3 regions of the Paenibacillus sp. MER 180 genome follow, and region 2 is predicted to be linked to each of the others. Evidence: predicted binding sites of a transcription regulator. Region 2 holds the regulator's gene; each other region holds the start of a gene.
The links. The regulator LexA, encoded in region 2, represses DNA repair genes until DNA is damaged. The targets are predictions, from matches to a motif close to CGAACATATGTTCG.

Region 1 (6,440 bases), on a different contig from region 2:
CGCATCAGTCACTGTTAAGCCTGGAGGAATCAGTTAAGCAGGTTGTGCAAGAGCTTGATCTTTACAGTATGGAGGAGATTACACGTAAGCCAAGCGAGGAGGAGTGGTCGCTCGGGCAGGTCTATATGCATTTGATCCGCTCTGCGCTCTTTATGCATCTCCGTCAGGTGGAAGTGTGCCGCGACATGACTGTAGATGCAGCTGGCAATGACCAGTTGGAGAAGACGCATCAGGGCAGTATGGCCTTTGCGGCTGGGAGCATTCCTCCTATTCGTGTGAAGGTGCCAGCCTCTCCAGAATATACGCCACCTCAGCCTGCCAGCAAGGAGGAGGTTGTAGAAGGCATGCAGGCAGTACTGCGACGCATGAACGAGCTTGAACCTGTTATTGCCTCGATTCCAGAGCATCATAGAACGATGCATCCAGGCTTCGGCTACTTGAGTGCGATGGAATGGTACTTGCTTGTGGATATGCACTTCCGTCACCATGCTCTGCAGCGGGGACGCCTGGCGGAATTTCTCCGGGGAACTCCATCAGCCTCGTATTGAATTAGCATCGGAGTATCGGATGCTCTAAGGTGCGCGATTGCGAGATGAAGGAGCATGGCGTGATACTGCTATATGCTAGCGATAGGTTTATAGCGTAAATAAGGTAGGGGGGACGCTGTCTGGTGTCTCCTCTTGGTGCTGCTCGCTTATCTGCTCGATACAGGAGGGATCGTCCACTCGTGTATTCCCCACCTTAGCGCTGACAGGGTAGACCTCCATTAGCTTAGACGGATAGGGAAGGAGAACGGATTGAAGCTTCCCAGTGTCGGTCATTCGGCGATCAAGCCAGAATGACAGCTGATCCTCTGGTAAAATAACCGGCATTCGATCATGAATCGGCTCCATCAGCTCGTTCGGAGTCGTCGTGATGATCGTGCAGGTGCTGATCTTCTCCCCATTGGGATTGACCCATGTGTCATATAATCCTGCCATATTGAAAATACCGCCATCAGTGCGTCTAATACGCATAGGCTGCTTCTTTCCATCTGGATTTCGTTTCCATTCATAGAAGCTGTCTGCTGGTATAATGCACCGCTTCCGCTGGAATGGGAGGCGGAAGGCGGGCTTGTCCCGAACGGTTTCGGCGCGCGCATTAATTGTTCGTGCAGCGAACTTCTCGTCCTTCGCCCAAGCTGGAATGAGGCCCCACTTAAGCGGTCCAAGCCGCAGCTTCGTACCATCATGAATCAGGGCAGGTACTTGCTGGCTCGGCGCAATATTGTAGCGCGGCTCATGGAAGGGCACGAGGGCTCCTGAATCAAGCAGATAGTGCGCCATTAGCTGTTCAATGGTTACGGTTAATGTATATCGTCCACACACGTTACGTCTTCCTCTCTTGTCCGTTCTATCCTATGGTGATCTCATCATATCACATTCTCTTCCTTCCCGTGAGGTGATCCCTCAGTCACATGCAACGACTTAAACTTTACATACATTCAGCGTGAATTTGGATTTATACGCAATCCGCAGTAGATCCTCACCTGCTCGACGCCATTCGATCCGAATTTTCAAAATCTCCCTGTTGAAAAGAGAATGTACGTTCGGTATTCTGAGTATATAAGAACAAACGTTCTCAGTGGGGTGAAGGGTGTATGGATGGCAAACCGAATAAATCATGAGAACGAGTTATTATGTTGGCAGATTGTCAATCGTTCTATGCGAGTGTGGGGAAGGTTTCACACCCTGAATACAAGGATCGTCTGCTAGTAGTAGGCGATCCTGCTCGTCGTGCTGGCATCGCACTGGCAGCTTGCCCTACAACTAAGAAGCATGGTGTCATACAGCGGCTCGGCTTGGCTAAGCCATTAGTAAATGTGCAGACCTTATTGTTGTTCAGCCCCGTATGGATGAACAGCATTTGGATATGGCGGGCAGCCTATTACTTGCATAACGAATGTATGTTCGGCATACAATAGGAATATACGTTCTTATTTTGTGGTTGTGTATGTGTATGTGATTGTGTATGTAATATGATTTATAACTATTGGAGGGCTTTAGTGTGAGTCAGAAAAGGGAAAGGGTAATATTTTTGGCCGATTGCGAAAGCTTCTACGCAAGTGTAGAAAAAGCAGATCATCCAGAATATCAAAATAAAGCAGTAGCAGTAGCTGGTGACCCTACACGTCGTTCAGGGATTATTCTGGCCGCGTGCCCGATCGCTAAAAGTTTTGGTGTGACGTCAGCCGAACGGTTGGGTGAAGCACTCAAGAAATGCCCCGATCTCATCATTATGCGTCCTCGTATGCAGCATTATATCGATGTTTCATTGATGATTACTCAGATTTATGAAGAGTTTACGGATTTGGTTGAAGTGTTTAGTATTGACGAACAATTTTTGGATGTGACAGCCAGTCAATCCATTTTTGGTGATCCAATCACCATTGCGAAGGAAATCCAGAAACGGGTAATGCTCCAGACAGGGGTGCGGATTCGAATCGGGATCGGTACCAATAAAATATTGGCTAAGACGGCAACGGATATTTGGGCCAAAAAAAATAAAAGCGGTATTTTTACTTTGCATCCATCCGACGTTCCCACCATGCTGTGGAAAGAGCCCGTTCATAAAATGTTCGGTGTTGGATCTCGAATGTGCAAGCATTTTGCGAAACTAGGGATCGTTACGATTGGGGATATTGCGAGAACTCCATTGCCCCAGCTCAAAAATAAATTTCGAGCTCGATTCGGCAAACAGTCGGATATTCATGCCGAGGTGATGTGGCGAACTGCGAACGGCTTGGATGATAGTCCGGTAACACCGGGTACATTTCAAACACCTCCCAAATCGATTGGTCACATGATGACCCTGCCCAGGGATTATGTGCATTCTACGGAGATCGATACTATCCTGTTGGAGTTGACGGAGGAAGTCTGCCGAGATTGTCGGATAAAAGGGTATATGGGCTGGGTCGTAACCGTAAGCTGCATGTGCAGCCCGTATGAAGCGCCCACAGGATTCTCACGCCAAATGAAAATGCCGGATCCGACGAATCATACAAATAAAGTATTTGATATGGTCAAGCGAATTTTTTATCAATATTGGGATCGAATGCCTGTACGTCGTGTAGGTGTTATGCTAAGCACATTGGAAGATGACCAGCAGTATCAACTAACGCTCTTTGAAGATCAAGTCAGAGCTAGAGCGCTGGATAAGGTGACGGATATGATTAAGGATCGATATGGCAATGCGGCAATTATCAGAGCTTCTTCTCTTACCTATGCAGGTCAAGCGGTAGAGAGATCCCTGAAAATCGGGGGGCATTATAAATGAGTAAAAAGCTCGAGAAGAATGGTCTTTGGGAGTCCAGCCGGATGATGTTACCGCAACATCGGGAGGCTCTGTTGAGAAGGCATAGTGATACGTCAAGCGGGGAGTTAAACCAGCCAAAGAGGGAAGATATTGAATTAATGCGCGATTATGTTCTACTTTCGGTGATGTGTACGATGGTAACTAAGAAAATTCACGAAATGAAGGGATCCTCTGAGACATTGAAATCTCTGTATACCAAGGCTGCTCAAATCCTTGCAAATGATATCTCTACCGACCTGTCCAAAAGAAGACAGGAGATGTTGAAAAAAGAAATTCGTATTGTAGATGAAGAGAAGCATGATAGTACAATGATATTACACTATGCGTACCATGGCTATGAGGATAGCTTTCATATAACGAAAGAGTACATGAAGATGGAGATAAGCAGAAGGTTAGCTCGATACACGGATAGACTTACTACTAAATTAAGCAACTTAGTTGAAATAGAGCCGCGATATTAATCGAGTCAAGAGAAAAAGAAAGAGAGCAGCATTGAGAACGCCTCGGTGTTTGACTTCTAAGTATGACAAAGCCATAACGAAGAATGCCAATTTCCCCAACTCGGGACTGGTTAGCCTGTTGAGAAATCCTCAACAGGCTTTTTATCTTTTCCATTGTGTATTCATCCACAGCGTTAATAGAGAATAGACTCCAACAATCGAAAGTTCGGGGATGCAGTGAATTCTGCGGGCTGTCTCATTGACGATGCTGGGCAAGCACGTGAGATCAGAAATGCCCCTTAGCAAGCATCAGAAGAGCGGCTGCTCCGTCCTTGTTAAGGGGCATTGTTCTGAGGAATTGGATAAGATGAGGCAGCGGTGAATATGGGCTGTAAACCTATTGGTGCCGAGTAAGGGGACTGCCCATACTTGTGGCTGGATTCGAAGCTTGGGAGGCGGCAATGTTCAAGTAAGCCTGCATGCGGTTCTTCACCTCTGCACGAATTAAGCCGCGCAGCATGTAGAACGAATGTTGATAGCCTCGGCATACGTATTGGACACGAATCCCATGTTCAAGCCGTTCCTCCTCATATACTTTAATGCCGCGGTTGCGAAACTGTTTGCGCAGGCGGTACAGATTGAGAGAAGCATTATCTTGTGCTTGTCTTAGACATTGTGTGTAAATGTCGGACATCTTCAAATTAGAGGCTCCAATCCGTTCAATGTCACGTTCCAGCACATCCAAGATTAGCGTTTGAATAATATATTGCTTGACAATGTAGGCATCTTCTCCGTTGTGGGGGGGAGAGCCGTTCGATGCGAATGGTGTACCCATGCGCGTTCTTCCTCCTTGTATATATCGCGTGTATGCCATATGCATGGCCTCATGTCGTGTGAGGCATGAGATATCTATTTAAAAAGAGCAGATAGAGAACTCTTGTTCTCATTATATCCATAATACCGAACAAATATTCGTATTTCAACAACCAAACGTGGTCAAAAGGGTGAGAAATCGGTACAATAGGTACAACATACGTGCGAATGCGGCAGCATTCATAGACGGAACGGCAATTAGGGGGGCAGCCAAAAATGATTATGACACTGCATCGGGGAGAAGTTTTATTTCGACAAGGAGATCCAGGAACGTATTTGTACCGCATTATAAGCGGGCTGTGCAAGGTTACACGCCTGCATGAGAACGGCAATATTATTTTGTTCAACCTCGTATACACGGGCGAAATCGTCCCGCATCATTCCTTAATCACGCCGAAGGAATGTCACGGAACAGCGATCGCGATGGTTAAGACGGTCGTGGAACGGATTCCGGCTGAGGAGTGGTATGAAGGCTTGCGGCAGCAGCCGGACAAGGCGCTGGATGTTGCGAAGCTGCTTCAAGATAAGCTGCGTTTCATGCAGCAGCGCATTGATCATTTGACTATCGGGACACCGAGTGAACGACTAGAGCTGTTGTCAGCATGGCTGAGAAGCTATGCGGATACGATGCCTATTACCGAATTATTGACACAAGAAGAAATCGGCCAATTTATTGGTGTGCGGCGGGAAACGGTAAATCGGCTTCTTCGTCAGGGTCAGATATAGGATGGGATTTCAAATGCCACCCAAGTGTGCTTTAATAGAAGGATCATTTTGAATCCTGTAATCATATCGGAGGGCTATATGTTGCTTGAGACGAAACGTTGTACACTTACCAAGCTGCAAGCAAGTGACTATGATAACGTAAGACGGCTGTATGTGAACGAGGAGGTACGCAAATATCTGGGCGGGGCATGGACAGAGGAAGAGGCGATTACAGGCAGCTTCCGCAGAATGCTTGCTTCTCAGGAAGGAACCCCGTTCTGGATCATTAGAGAAAAGCAAACGAATGCGTTTATCGGGTTGATTTCTCTAGATACGCACCATGATGGCGTCAGTACGGAGGTATCTTATGAGCTGCTGCCTGAATGGTGGGGCTCTGGATATGCGGCAGAGACAGTTACAGCAGTGATTGATTACGCATTTCGCGAACTAGGATTGCCTGAAGTGATCGCCGAAACACAAGCTGCGAACAAGGCCTCATGCAGGCTCTTGGAACGAATCGGCATGAGCTTCCGGGATACGGTGCAAAGATTTGGCGAACAGCAAGCGATATACGGCATCACCAACAGAGAGATCGTATCGTAAGCGACAGAAACGGAGCTCAACACTCGTTCTTTATTATTTGACATTCAATCCTATAGCGCCAATAAAGCCAAGGTGTACAGAAAATCAGATCTGTCACATCTTGGCTTAAATTATGTACATGGGACATTCCTACTCTCACATACAAGTAAGAGATCGAGTAAATGCGAACATGAATGCAAGGAGGAGTAAAGAGTGTCATGGAACACGAATTACAGCGAAATTTAGCTTCAGAAGATCTGCCTCCGGTTGGACAGCAAGAGAGAAGCGGCTGTTGTCCGACGGAACAGGCTGTGCCGCAGGAGCGTGTATATTTCCCGTTCCGAAGTCCGTGTGACCCCTGTCCGCCACTGCCTTATTCCGTCTTTGTTGTACCCATCAACCAATTCATCACGTTCCAGCCGCCTAATCTCCCACAGTTCCCACCTGCGCAGGCACTACGCTGTGGAACCTTATGGCCTGCCCTAT
Region 2 (6,440 bases):
GTCTTGTTCATTTTGTTGGTTATCATTTCCCGTTCTTTTATTTTTTAGCATCTAAGTAGATTGATTTCATAGCTCTGTATCTGTACACTGCAAATCTGTTTGGAATACTGGTGTTGTGCCGGCACACTGGTAAGCAAATAAGAGCCGTATGGGCATCCCCCCGGCTCTTATTTCTTTTTCCTAGATGTAATTTTCCATTATCCCCAAAATTCATCCATAGCGGGGTCCTTCGTAAATACAACAGTATTTGGATCGATTCAATCAAATGATTCGCAACGAGCTGCGAAAGATGCAATTTAATTTGATTTACTGATTGTTATCCATTATAATACTTTCAATTATACATGAACGGATCAACGATGTTGATGAAGAGCAAGTACGTATCAGATAATGAGGTTCAGAGAGTCGGTGGATGCTGTGAACCGATCCTCACCTGATGCCGAATGGGCTTCTGAATCGCTCCGCTGAATTGAGTAGGCGTTGCCGGGTTTCTCTCTCCGTTATCATGAGAGGAGTATCGTATTGATGGTTAAACCATCTTGCCGTACTTAAGAGTGAATCGCTAATAGCGATTAAAAAGGTGGTACGACGAAAACCTCGTCCTTTATTGGGCGAGGTTTTTTTATATTACTTGAAAGGGGTGATGGCCATGGATGATGGTTGGTGGATCACAAGATTGCATTTCAGAAATAACATTATGAGGAGGAACATAAGTGAAAGAACGGATTTTGACAGGCGATCGGATTACAGGAAAACTGCACCTTGGCCATTACGTTGGCAGTTTAAAAAATCGTGTGGAGTTGCAAAACCAATACGAAACTTTTTTAATACTTGCAGATGTTCAAGCCCTGACTACTCATTTTGAAAAACCCGAATCAATTAAACAAAACTTGCGCAATGTGGCATTGGACTATTTATCAGCAGGTATTAACCCTGATAGCGCAACAATATTTATTCAGAGTTTGATCCCAGAGATTGCTGAGTTAACCACTTATTTTTCCATGTTTGTTACGGTCAATTCGTTACGTCACAATCCTACTATAAAAGCGGAAGCCACAGAACGTGGATTCCATGATATGTATTACGGATTCCTGGGCTACCCCATAAGCCAGGCGGCTGATATTACCTTTTGTAAGGCGACTTTGGTTCCAGTAGGAGAAGACCAAGTTCCTCATATCGAACAAACAAGGAAAATTGTCCGGCGGTTTAACCAACTTTATAAACCTGTGTTAGTGGAACCAAAACCACTTGTAGGTGATGTTCCACGACTGGTCGGATTAGATGGAAATAATAAAATGAGCAAAAGTCTAGGTAACACGATCAATTTGGACTCCACTCAGGAAGAGGTTAGTGAGAAGCTAAAGAAAGCGACAACTGATCCTGCGCGGATCCATAAAACGGATATCGGACATCCTGAAATTTGCCCAGTCTACGCTTATCATCAAGCATTTCGTAAAGAAGGCTCCGATGAAATTTATGAAAGTTGTAAAAAGGGGCAGATTGGATGTATGGAATGCAAACGAAAGATATCGCAAAGTATCAACCATTTACTTGAACCAATGAGAGAACGGAGAAGAATGTATCAAAACGATCCCACAAAGGTCGATGAAATTCTTATGTCGGGTACAGAAAAAGCACGCCTTGTAGCAAAAGAAACGATGTTAGAGATACGTGAGGCAATGAGTATGAACTATTTCTAAGCTGATTGTTTGTTCTCTTGATAGACTATTCCACTTACGAATTGACTATTACTCCAGGTTATTAACTTTATGATATAAAACCCATGCTAAGATATTGTATAGAAGATAAACAGCCAATTTCCTACATGTTAGGGGAATTGGCTGTTTGCTCAGTTATATCACTCGGATGAAATAGTATACTTAAATAGAACGCTAGTTCACCAATGGGAATATAATCAATACATAACATTATTTGCAGTTGAGTTGGATAAACGAGGTGAGGAATTTAATGTACGTGCATTATCTGATCACCCAGGAACGATTGTAACGAATTTATCTCAGAATTTATCGGATGAAGAAATGCGTTCAAATAGAGCTTTTGAGTAGTTAAATATGATGAAGTATTTACGTCCTCTTACATACACTATCAATAGTGGTTCATTTTTAGTATGTGTCTACTTGCCTAAATATTTTCAAGTTTGTCATGCATAAATATATAATATTATGTATTTATATAGTATAGTGTATATTGACTAGCAACTATTACATATAGAAAGTAGTGTTGGAAATTGAATCTTTTCTTCACGTATTTACTAGCGGGGCTTGCCGTTGCAATGCCTGTAGGTGCCATGACCGTTGAAATGACGAAGCAAGGGATGAAAAAGGGATTTATGCATGGCTGGGCTGTTGGACTAGGTGGGATGACCATTGACTTTTTATTAATCGTTGCCTTATATATGGGCTTGGCTTCCGTGCTTGCCATCCCTATTATTCAAATCCCCATGTGGCTTATCGGAGCATGCTTTTTAATTTATTTAGGCTATGATTCCATCAAAAACTCGGATCAAGGCATTACATTGGCTGGCGATAAACCGAATGCATCATTTTTCAGTTCCTACCGAAATGGACTGCTCGTCGCTATATCGCCAGGTAATCTTGTGTTTTGGATTTCCGTTTTTGGTGCGGTGCTATCTGATTCGTATGATACGACACAACCGGCAAAATTTCTAATCGTAGGTGCAGGAATATTAGCTGGTATCCTCCTCCATGATGTTGGGTTGCTTGCCATTGTGGCTGTCACGAGAAGAGCCATGAGCCGGACTATGATTAAGCGGATGTCTATTATCGCAGGACTGATTTTATTTGGGTTCGCGGGGTATTTCTTATATGAGTTTTTAGTAGCAATTCAAGGAATACTGTAACAAAACCTAGAGCTGTTAGGGTTCTAGGTTTTTTGCTTTTGTATTTAAAAGGTTGTGTTTTACTTCTGAAATGTCGACTCATTGAAGTGAGTATGACTATTTCTCTTGAAGTGTCCTCCTTTTACATGCTTCAGATGGGCGACGATCATGAAGGAAACGATGACAAGCAAAAACCATGAGCTGAATTTTCCCCACTTTACGAGATTCCAGCCGTTCGTCTGATGTGGATAATACCATGCGCCCAAGAAAGTCCCGATGTTTTCAGCCACCCATATAAAAAATCCGATTAAGACGAACGACAGAACAATCGGCATTCTTCGTGTCACGCCTAATACGGTATATTCCACGTAGGTTCTAAAGAAGATGACGAATAGCAAAATCATCAAAACCCAACGCAAATCGTAAATGAAGTGATGAGTCATGAAGTTGAAGTAAATCGCCGCACCTAGCGGAATCGTTAACCAAGCAGAAGGGTATCGATTTACCTTGACCTGCAGTCGTCGCCACGCTTGACATAAGTAACTTGCCACACTTGCGTACATAAATCCGCTATATAGAGGAACACCCAGTATTTTAGACCAACCGTCTTCCGGATAGCCCCATGATCCCATGTGGATTTTAAATATTTCAAGTGCAAGACCGATGAAATGGAACATACAGATTACTTTACATTCATCCATTGTTTCTATCCCAAACCGGATCATTAGAAACTGCGCCAAGATACAAACAAGCAATAGGAAATCATAGCGATGCATGAATGGAATGTCAATGACCTTCGTGAGTGCCAACATCGCGAAAATATAAGCGGGGAACAAGCAGGACATTGCCTGCTGCCAGCCAAAATTGAGGAATGATTTTAGTTTGAAAAAGTTATTCATAGTTATCTCCTACCTTGTGTTCGTGAGAAATGAATTTTGAACAGCTATACGAGGTGTATCATTAGGTATTATCCTATTCAAATACATGCTTTTAGTCAATAAAAAATTATTGTTATACAATAAATATTTATTGCTAAAGTTGATGTGTGTATATATTCGATGTGGTATAAATCTCTCGAAAACAGGGTTCATAAGAGTGAACAGTGGTGGTGAAGTTGTTTCGATGAGGATAAGGAGAGGAAGTCGAATTTTATGAATAGAAAAGAGCGTTAATTTTAACTTCCAACTTAATAGGCCAAATATGGATGCAAACAGAAGTGTTCCGTATTGGGTTATCGTTATGCCCGGTCTTGTTCATAAGGCCACTCCTGCAAAAGAAAGGTACTGCTTCTTTTCTAGATGAGATTGTTCAGGTACTGTTCAGTAAATGATATGAAATAATGAGAAAGCAAAATGCCCCGCTCCCTTCATGAAAAGAAGAGAACGAGGCATCAATGTAATGTCTTAATGAAAATCACGGAACAAACCAATAACTTTGCCCAGAATCGTTACATGCTGTAAGCGAATCGGTTCATAGGTTGGATTCTCAGGCTGCAAGCGGATATGATCCTTCTCACGATAGAAAGTCTTAACCGTTGCTTCATCTTCTTCAGTCATGGCTACCACGATATCACCGTTGTTCGCAGTCTGCTGCTGACGCACGATGACAAAGTCGCCATTATGTATACCAGCCTCAATCATGCTATTACCCATGACCGACAACATGAATACATTCTCGTCATCTCCCACCATATGCATAGGAAGAGGGAAGTAATCTTCAATATTCTCTGTTGCGGTAATTGGCTCGCCTGCAGTTACTTTCCCAACGACCGGCACGCGTGCGAAGGAGCGAGAGAAGTCTGTTGAACGTTCAGATTGATCATGGCTAAGCAGTTCAATAGCACGAGGCTTCGTAGGGTCACGTCGAATGAATCCCTTCTTCTCGAGTCGATCAAGATGACCGTGAACAGTGGAACTGGATGCTAGACCAACGGCTTCGCCTATTTCACGAACAGAAGGCGGATAACCTTTAGCTCGAACTTCATCACGTATAAAATCAAGGATAGCTTGTTGACGACTTGATATTTTAGACAAGGGTATCAACTCCAATGAATACTCTTTTGACAAAATTATACCACAGAACCTCCGTTCGTACAAACATAAGTTCTAAAGATTCTGCAGAAAAAGATTGTGAGAAGTTCGTAAATTACGAGAGAGAAACAAGAGAAAGTTAAATGAGGTTAAATGCTTATTTTTCGATAATATAAAGAGGGGAACGAACGTTCTAAAAAAATATTGACTCAAACGTGTGTTCGTGTTAGATTAAATTATACAAGATAACAGAACAAGTGTTTGGGAGATGAGTCATTTATGATGTATACAACATATCGTTCAATCTATAAGGTGTCGACAACAGCTTCACAACCTATTCAGAAGAAGCGTTTGTTTCCTTTACGTGTTCGATTCATCATGAGCCTGATTGTATTGTTGTTCATTACTTGTGGAAGCATTGTTCAAGCGCTTGGCATGGATGAAAGCCAAACGGAAATTGTAAATGGAGCTGCTGTGGAGCGCGTACTTGTTCAGCCTGGAGATACACTCTGGGGGATTGCATCCTCTTATAAACCAGAACATACGGATACGCGTCAGTTTATATATGAAATCGTTGAGATGAATCAATTGAAAGGTGATATCTTACCGGCAGGAGAAGTATTGCTCGTTCCGATCCGATGAGTCGGGGTCATTGTCGAATTTACGGTTGAGAAGCTTTGCATTCCTATACATAAGAGCAGACGGTTGGAGGCCCGAAGAGGCCTCTTTTTTGCGATATAAAAGCTTTCTTGCTGCTTGCTTGACAAGCTGTTACCTCCATGTCAAAGTAGAACATATGCTTACACACATGGAGGTACCTGATGAATATCGACAAGCTTATTGCACGAATTAATGAATTGGCCCGCAAACATAAGACAGTGGGGCTGAACGATGAGGAAATGGAAGAACGCGCGAAACTGCGCGAGGAATATTTGGTTCTATTCCGCAAGCAGGTACGCAATCAATTAGACACTATTCGCTATGTAGAAGATGAAGAAGGAACAGATAACTCTGGATCGAACGGGATCGTTCATTAAATGAACCTTCATCGATAACGATGGATTCACATTATTCGTTTACTATACAGGGGGTTGCGAATTCATGTCTCGCAGTTGGGAACGTAAAGTCCGTCAAAATAGTGAAAAGTTAAACAAACAGCGAATGAAGCAAGGCAAACCGACGTTCGCTGCTGGCAAGCCTGCGCACGAAGAGTTTAAAGGACGCAGCTTCATTATGCCAATCGCTTTAATCGCCTTCGCCATTATGTATGGATTGTTGGGCGGTATCATTACGGACAATCAATATCCAACTCTATATTGGATCACAATCGTGTGTTACGTCGGATTGGGGATTATATTATTTCTGAGAAGACCATTTCTTCGTGTTGGAGCAGGTGAGGTATCTACGATTCGCTGGAATCGTCTCCGTACTCTGTCTGCAAAGGATATGAAGAAAATTGCGATCCAACCTGGTTATGTTGTTATTGAACACACGGGGAAAGGTGCGAATTGGATTTTCTCGCGAGTGCTGAATCGTTATGATACGAATGC
Region 3 (6,440 bases), on a different contig from region 2:
CACTTTCCGCCCGAAGGGAATCCGCATGTTCCTGTAAGGGAAGAAGAGATACTTGCACGGGTAAATAAATGGTTGGGTATGTATTCAATTGCTCAGATAAGGTTCGGTCGTCCCTCTCATTCTGGGAAGGATCTAGCATAAGTATATCGATGATGACCGCCCTAGCTCCAGCCTTCATCAGCTTCGCGCTTAATTCAGCATAATGGGATCGTGGCCATGGGAAAGAGCCCATCTGTGCCAAGGAAGGCTCATCAATCGTAATCATCTTAATTCGATCATCTGGTTGGCGTTCTTCAATACTCTTCGTACGCAAGGCATCACGAAATGCCTGCTCTGCCATATGAAACACGCCGCCTGTTCCATTACTATACCCATATACCGTAACCATCGTCAGTATCATAACGACCAATGACGGGACGGCAAATTTATTCATTTCGATATCACCTGCTTCATTTGAAGGCATGTACCCATATATTGAAAATTACAGTTTGATATACTCTGCTATATTTAATCTATCATATTGTATGAGCGTATACGATGACATGGGCAATTTCAAGTTGAATTTTGTCGAATTTTGCGAATTTTTTTTGCTTTGACGCAGTAATTAGATGGGGTGAGCAGATATAATAAAATCCCCGCGGGAGGCGCGGGGATCGTGTAGGTATTCTCTCTCTATGTGAGTATACTGCTTGCAGTAGGTTAGTTAAATGGTGCGTCCGCAATCTTAATAGAATCTGTTGGGCAGCCATCTGCAGCATCTTGCAAATCGTCGAACAGATCGTCAGGGATAGCGGTCACCCCTTGGTTGTTGTCACCTTCATAAATAACTTCTGCGATACCTTCATCGTCGTAGTCGTAAATGTCAGGTGCAGTAGCTCCACATGCGCCACAAGCGATGCATGTGTCTTTATCAACCCAAGTATATTTTGCCATTGGTTAGTTCCCTCCTGTAATGTTACAGATCTTCTTGGTTCCTCCGTTATCAATATAATACAAACAAGCTTGGAATTCAAACGATTTCCAACTTTTTTAAATGATTTGGAAATTATTATTCGCCGCCTGATTCATGCAGCGTATCCGTCTGGAGTGAAGTCCCTCGTACACGATGGTTGCGAAGCAACGAGGATGGATCATCCCCTATCATTCCTAACGTAACAATCGCATTCTCTCCATATTTATCTCGAATCCGATCCATCGTCTCTATCAATTGCTCCCGCTTCGGCTGCCGCTCAAAATCGAACAGATCCAACTGAACGGCTGCCTCTTGCTTCGCTACTAGATTTTGACCCGTAATCCCCAGCAGTCGAATAGGGCTGCCTGAAGTCCAATGTCGTTCATAGAGCTTCCATGCTTCATCCAGTAAGATGTCCGCATCATCTGTCGGCCCTTGAAGCGTGCTCGACCTCGTAATCGTCTTCATTTCCGGGTTACGAATCGTAAGCTGCACCGTTTGCGCCATCAACTTCTGCTTCCTGATCCGACGAGCAACTTGATCAGCCAAGTTCAGCAGAACCCTTCTTACTTCTTCCTTCGATTCCACATCCCTAGGCAAAGTGGTCGTATGACCGATCGATTTGCTCTGTTCGCGTTCCGCCTTCACCTGCCCGTCGTCCAAACCATGTGCCGCCTGCTTCATCCAATGTCCCTGTGTGCCAAATAGAGAAACAAGTCGCCCCTCATCAGCATGAGCAAGCTCTCCGATGGTTCGTATTCCTGCCCGTGACAGCTTATCTGCAGTCTTCCGCCCAATGCCGAACAACTCCCCGCATGGCCTATGCCACAATTGCTGAGGTACATCTCGGATTCGAAGGATAGTTATGCCGTTTGGCTTCTTCATATCAGAGGCCATCTTCGCCAGCAGCTTATTAGGCGCGACACCTATAGAGCAAGGCAAACTTAATTCTTCCCGGATTCGTGTCTGAAGTTCGTTCGCGATATCGAGCGGTGTTCCGAATATTTTGGATCCAGTAATATCCATATAACACTCATCAATCGATACCACTTCCACCAGTGGGGTATAGCTGCGTGCAATGTCTATAAAGGCTCTCGAGTACTTCCGATATAAATAAAAATCTGGACGAATGACAATCAAGTGAGGACATAGCCGCATCGCCTGCTTCACATGCATTCCTGTTCGAATACCAAGCTTACGAGCTGCATAAGAACAAGTAACAATGATCCCCTTGCGCAATTCCATACTTCCTGCAACCGCTGTTGGCTTCCCCTGATACTTCTCCGGCTCCTCTGCGGCATGTACAGAGCAATAGAAGGCATTCATATCGAGATGCAGAATGACGCGACCCTTGGTCGGATAATATTGTTGTATGTTATCACGCGAGGTTTCGTTCTCGTTCATACACTGTCCTCCTTCCTAACATATTAATGATACCTCTCATCCATAATTTAATTGTAAAATATATACAGCTTCGTTAATCGATCAATTCATCTATTCGAACAATTGTTCTTCCTTATTCCTAAGCTTACCGATATCTCTGATCGGTTGCAAGCCTCATTCAAGACTCCCGTTGAAAAAAAAACAGTGATTCATTTATGAAAATACGTCTATACAAGCAAAAAAGCAGTGCTATAATAGGGAAATAGTTATTTCCATATTCATCCTTGCAAAACTGAAGGAGGTTCCGAGAATGTCGAAAGTCATTTCTATTTTTGACACTACACTTCGCGACGGCACCCAAGGCGAAGGGATTAGCTTGTCTGCAGACGATAAGATCAAGATCGCGCGCAAACTTGATGCGCTTGGCGTCACATACATTGAAGGCGGCATTCCAGGCAGCAATGGCAAGGATATAGAATTTTTCAAACGAGTAGCGGCATATTCATGGAATGCGAAGCTAACAGCATTCGGCAGCACTCGCCGCAAAGACTCAATGGCCGAACAGGATTCGAACCTTAATCGGATAATCGAAGCAAACGTTCCTGCCGCAACGCTTGTCGGGAAGTCATGGGACTTCCACGTACACACTGCGCTGCAAACTACGCTGGATGAGAACCTAGCTATGATCTATGATTCCATCGCCTATCTGAAGCGAGCAGGGCTTGAAGTCATGTTGGATGCTGAGCACTTCTTCGACGGATACAAGAACAATACAGAATATGCGCTTGCTGTACTACGCAAGGCGCAAGAAGCCGGAGTTAATTGGGTCGTTATGTGCGATACGAATGGCGGAACGCTTCCTGGCGAGATCGGCAGTATTATTCGTGACGTACACAATCACGTCCAAGTGAAGCTCGGCATTCATACTCATAATGATTGTGAGCTTGCTGTAGCGAACACACTTGCTGCGGTAGAGGCGGGTGTTACCCAAGTGCAGGGCACCATTAACGGATATGGCGAGAGATGCGGCAATGCCAACTTGTGCTCGATCATCCCAACACTTCAATTGAAGATGGGCTATTCTTGTGTTGACGCAGAGCAACTACAATCGTTGACGCCTGCTGCACGCTATATCAGTGAAATTGCCAACGTCACGATGCCTGTGAATCAGCCTTATGTCGGCAATGCAGCCTTCGCCCACAAGGGTGGAATCCACGTGTCCGCGATTATGAAGGATGCCCGTACCTACGAGCATATCGTGCCTGAGCTGGTTGGCAACAAGCAGCGAATTCTCGTCTCAGAACTAGCAGGCCAGAGCAATGTACTATCCAAAGCACAACAATTGGGCTATGAGCTTGACCCAACGAAGCCTGAAACGAGGGCCATCATGGAGAAAATCAAGGAGCTTGAGCATCAGGGATATCAATTCGAAGGTGCTGACGCCTCGTTGGAGCTGTTGTTGCGCCAGGCCACAGGTCAAGCCGAAGATCCATTTACATTCGAGTCTTTCAAAATACTAGTTGAAAAATCTTCATTACGCTCCGTTGTATCGGAAGCGATTGTGAAGCTGCAAATTGATGACGAGTCGATCTACATGGCTGCAGAAGGCAACGGTCCTGTGAACGCTCTCGACAGCGCATTGCGCAAAGCACTGAGCCGTCACTACCCTTCCATCGCCGACATGCACCTCACCGATTACAAGGTAAGGGTGCTTGATGAGAATAATACGACGGCTGCCAAGGTACGCGTGCTTATCGAATCAACAGACTCGCGCAATACGTGGAGTACGGTTGGCGTCTCCAGCAACGTCATCGAAGCGAGCTGGGAAGCACTTATTGACAGTATTCGTTATGCACTCATCGGTCAAGAGAAAGTCGCTACATCCGCTGAACGCAAAGAACAAGTTGGACTCGTCAATCACTAATAAAATGCGATATATCCGGAATACGAAAACAGCCATAACCACTTTAATGAAGAGGTTACGGCTGTTTTCATTTTTCGTTTTTCGTTTTTTTATTCCTCTATGACTTGTTGAATCGCTTTTTCTAATTCAGCTGGAGGTCTTATGCCATCGTAACGTTGCCGGATTACCCCATTCTTATCCAGCAATACATTGGTAGGAAATCCAATTCCGTTATACGCCTTGAAAGCTTTCCCCGCGGTATCCAAGAGCACTGGATTCGTCAATCCAAAGGCAGACACGAATTCTTTGGCTCCTTCCTCCGTATCATGAGCGGTCACATTGATCGATACCATCAACAGCTTATCCTTGTATTTATCATGCAGCTTCACTAAATCAGGTGCCTCTGCCTTGCATGGATCGCACCATGAAGCCCAGAAGTTTACAAAAATCGGCTTATCCTGCTTGCCACCAACTGTAATCGGATTCTGACCGCCAAGCACATCCAGTGATATGGACGGTGCTAACTGCCCTACTTGTCCGCCAATCTTAGTCGGTGTGTCATTCATGGAGGCGGTAGTGTCTGACTTATCGTAATTGTTCCATATCGCGATTCCAATGAGCGCAACACTCACTACAAGCAATATTAGACTTTTTTTCATTTTTGATTCTCCTTGTTCGCGTCTTGTTCCGTGTTCATATTGTACCCTTTTTCCAGCAAAAATACGATTCCCCACAATAGCTTTCTGAGCAAACTTACGTATGCCAACCTAATTATGCGGGCACAGTAACGACGAATTGAAATATGACTACTCGCGAAGGAAAGATGATATATGGCATCCCAACAATCAAGGCCATTATGGATTGAATATGCAGCGTTAGCAACTGTCCCGCTTGTTATGGTATTGGGCAATTCCATGCTCGTGCCCATTCTGCCCGAGGTGAAGCGCAATCTCGGATTAACTTCTCTGCAGACAAGCTTCATCATCACCTTGTTCTCACTGTCTGCCGCCATTATTATCCCGGTCGCTGGATACTTATCCGATCGCTATGGCCGCAAGAAGATTATCATACCTGGTCTTCTCATCTATGGGATTGCCGGGGTGTTCACTGGCCTTGGCGCGTTGTGGAACTCCTATCCACTGCTCATTAGTTCACGAGCAGTTCAAGGCTTGGGTGCAGCAGGAACTGCACCTATCGCCATGGCTCTCGTAGGGGATTTGTATAAGGATGCCGAAGAGAGCAAAGCCATGGGCTTAATTGAAGCATCGAACGGAGCTGGCAAAGTTATTAGTCCGATTCTTGGCGCTGCGCTTGCTCTCTGGACATGGACCGCTCCTTTTTTTGCATTCCCATGTTTTTGCGCGCTCTCGCTTGTGGCCATTATCTGGCTCATTAAAGAGCCCAAACGCCAAAAGGAGCCAACCCCACTCAAAACTTATTTGCATAATGTCGGCTCCATATTTAAGAAAATGGGACGATGGCTCATCCCCGCATTTTTTGCAGGGTCGCTCGCCTTATTCATTTTGTTTGGCATTTTGATTTATCTATCCGATATATTAGAGGAAAAGCCGTATTCCATCCAAGGCGTTGTGAAGGGTCTTGTACTAGCAATCCCTTTGCTTGGCATCGTAACGACTGCATTTATCACAGGCAGCGTAATCAAGAAGAACGGCATACTTATCCGGAGAATGATGATCATCGGGCTTGTTCTTATGTCTCTGTCATTGGGACTCACCATTATGTTCCATAAGCAGGTCTATTGGTTTATTGCGTTAATTACAATAAGTAGTATAGGTACTGGCATGCTGCTGCCTTGTCTCAATACGATGATTACGGGCAGCGTGGAGAAGGCTGAGCGCGGAATGATTACATCGCTATACAGCAGCCTGCGATTTTTCGGCGTAGCCCTGGGTCCTCCCCTATTCACTTGGATGATGAGCAAGTCGCATCAGATCATTTTTATTTCGGTGACAGCTCTATCCATCATTGCCCTTGTACTCGTCTGTCTCTTTATTAAGCCGGATGCGAAGGTTCAATGATCATTCCCATCATCCCCTAAATAAGATAAGCGAAGCCTCGGAGCGGACACCATTCTATGGCCGCTCCTTTCTTCCATTTCTCGCTAAGTTGAACCCTGCTCCAGGAAAGAATGTAAATTGTCATATAAATGCCATGTTCAAGCAGGAATTTCAGAACCATAAC

Region 1: a site for LexA is predicted at 4,756-4,769, ahead of M3661_RS04980 (YhjD family protein). Genes of this name have one in related genera too.
Region 3: a site for LexA is predicted at 2,452-2,465, ahead of M3661_RS15125 (DNA polymerase IV). Genes of this name have one in related genera too.

Annotation. Positions count from the first base shown of each region.
Region 1 is NZ_JAMAVT010000002.1:505,419-511,858, forward strand. It holds gene M3661_RS04955 (DinB family protein) at 1-548, shown strand, start outside; gene M3661_RS04960 (SOS response-associated peptidase) at 636-1,367, opposite strand; partial or broken gene M3661_RS04965 (Y-family DNA polymerase) at 1,679-1,932, shown strand; gene M3661_RS04970 (DNA polymerase IV) at 2,047-3,315, shown strand; gene M3661_RS04975 (YhjD family protein) at 3,312-3,815, shown strand; gene M3661_RS04980 (YhjD family protein) at 4,192-4,629, opposite strand; gene M3661_RS04985 (Crp/Fnr family transcriptional regulator) at 4,884-5,393, shown strand; gene M3661_RS04990 (GNAT family N-acetyltransferase) at 5,442-5,975, shown strand; gene M3661_RS04995 (spore coat associated protein CotJA) at 6,173-6,440, shown strand, end outside.
Region 2 is NZ_JAMAVT010000006.1:4,475-10,914, forward strand. It holds gene M3661_RS11430 (hypothetical protein) at 1-48, shown strand, start outside; T-box leader at 354-608, shown strand; gene trpS (tryptophan--tRNA ligase) at 714-1,700, shown strand; gene M3661_RS11440 (LysE family translocator) at 2,249-2,881, shown strand; gene M3661_RS11445 (DUF817 domain-containing protein) at 2,941-3,759, opposite strand; gene lexA (transcriptional repressor LexA) at 4,264-4,893, opposite strand; gene M3661_RS11455 (LysM peptidoglycan-binding domain-containing protein) at 5,170-5,532, shown strand; gene M3661_RS11460 (DUF896 domain-containing protein) at 5,712-5,927, shown strand; gene M3661_RS11465 (hypothetical protein) at 5,992-6,440, shown strand, end outside.
Region 3 is NZ_JAMAVT010000008.1:182,409-188,848, forward strand. It holds gene M3661_RS15115 (CHASE2 domain-containing protein) at 1-433, opposite strand, end outside; gene M3661_RS15120 (ferredoxin) at 700-933, opposite strand; gene M3661_RS15125 (DNA polymerase IV) at 1,049-2,356, opposite strand; gene cimA (citramalate synthase) at 2,646-4,259, shown strand; gene M3661_RS15135 (TlpA family protein disulfide reductase) at 4,349-4,897, opposite strand; gene M3661_RS15140 (MFS transporter) at 5,069-6,277, shown strand.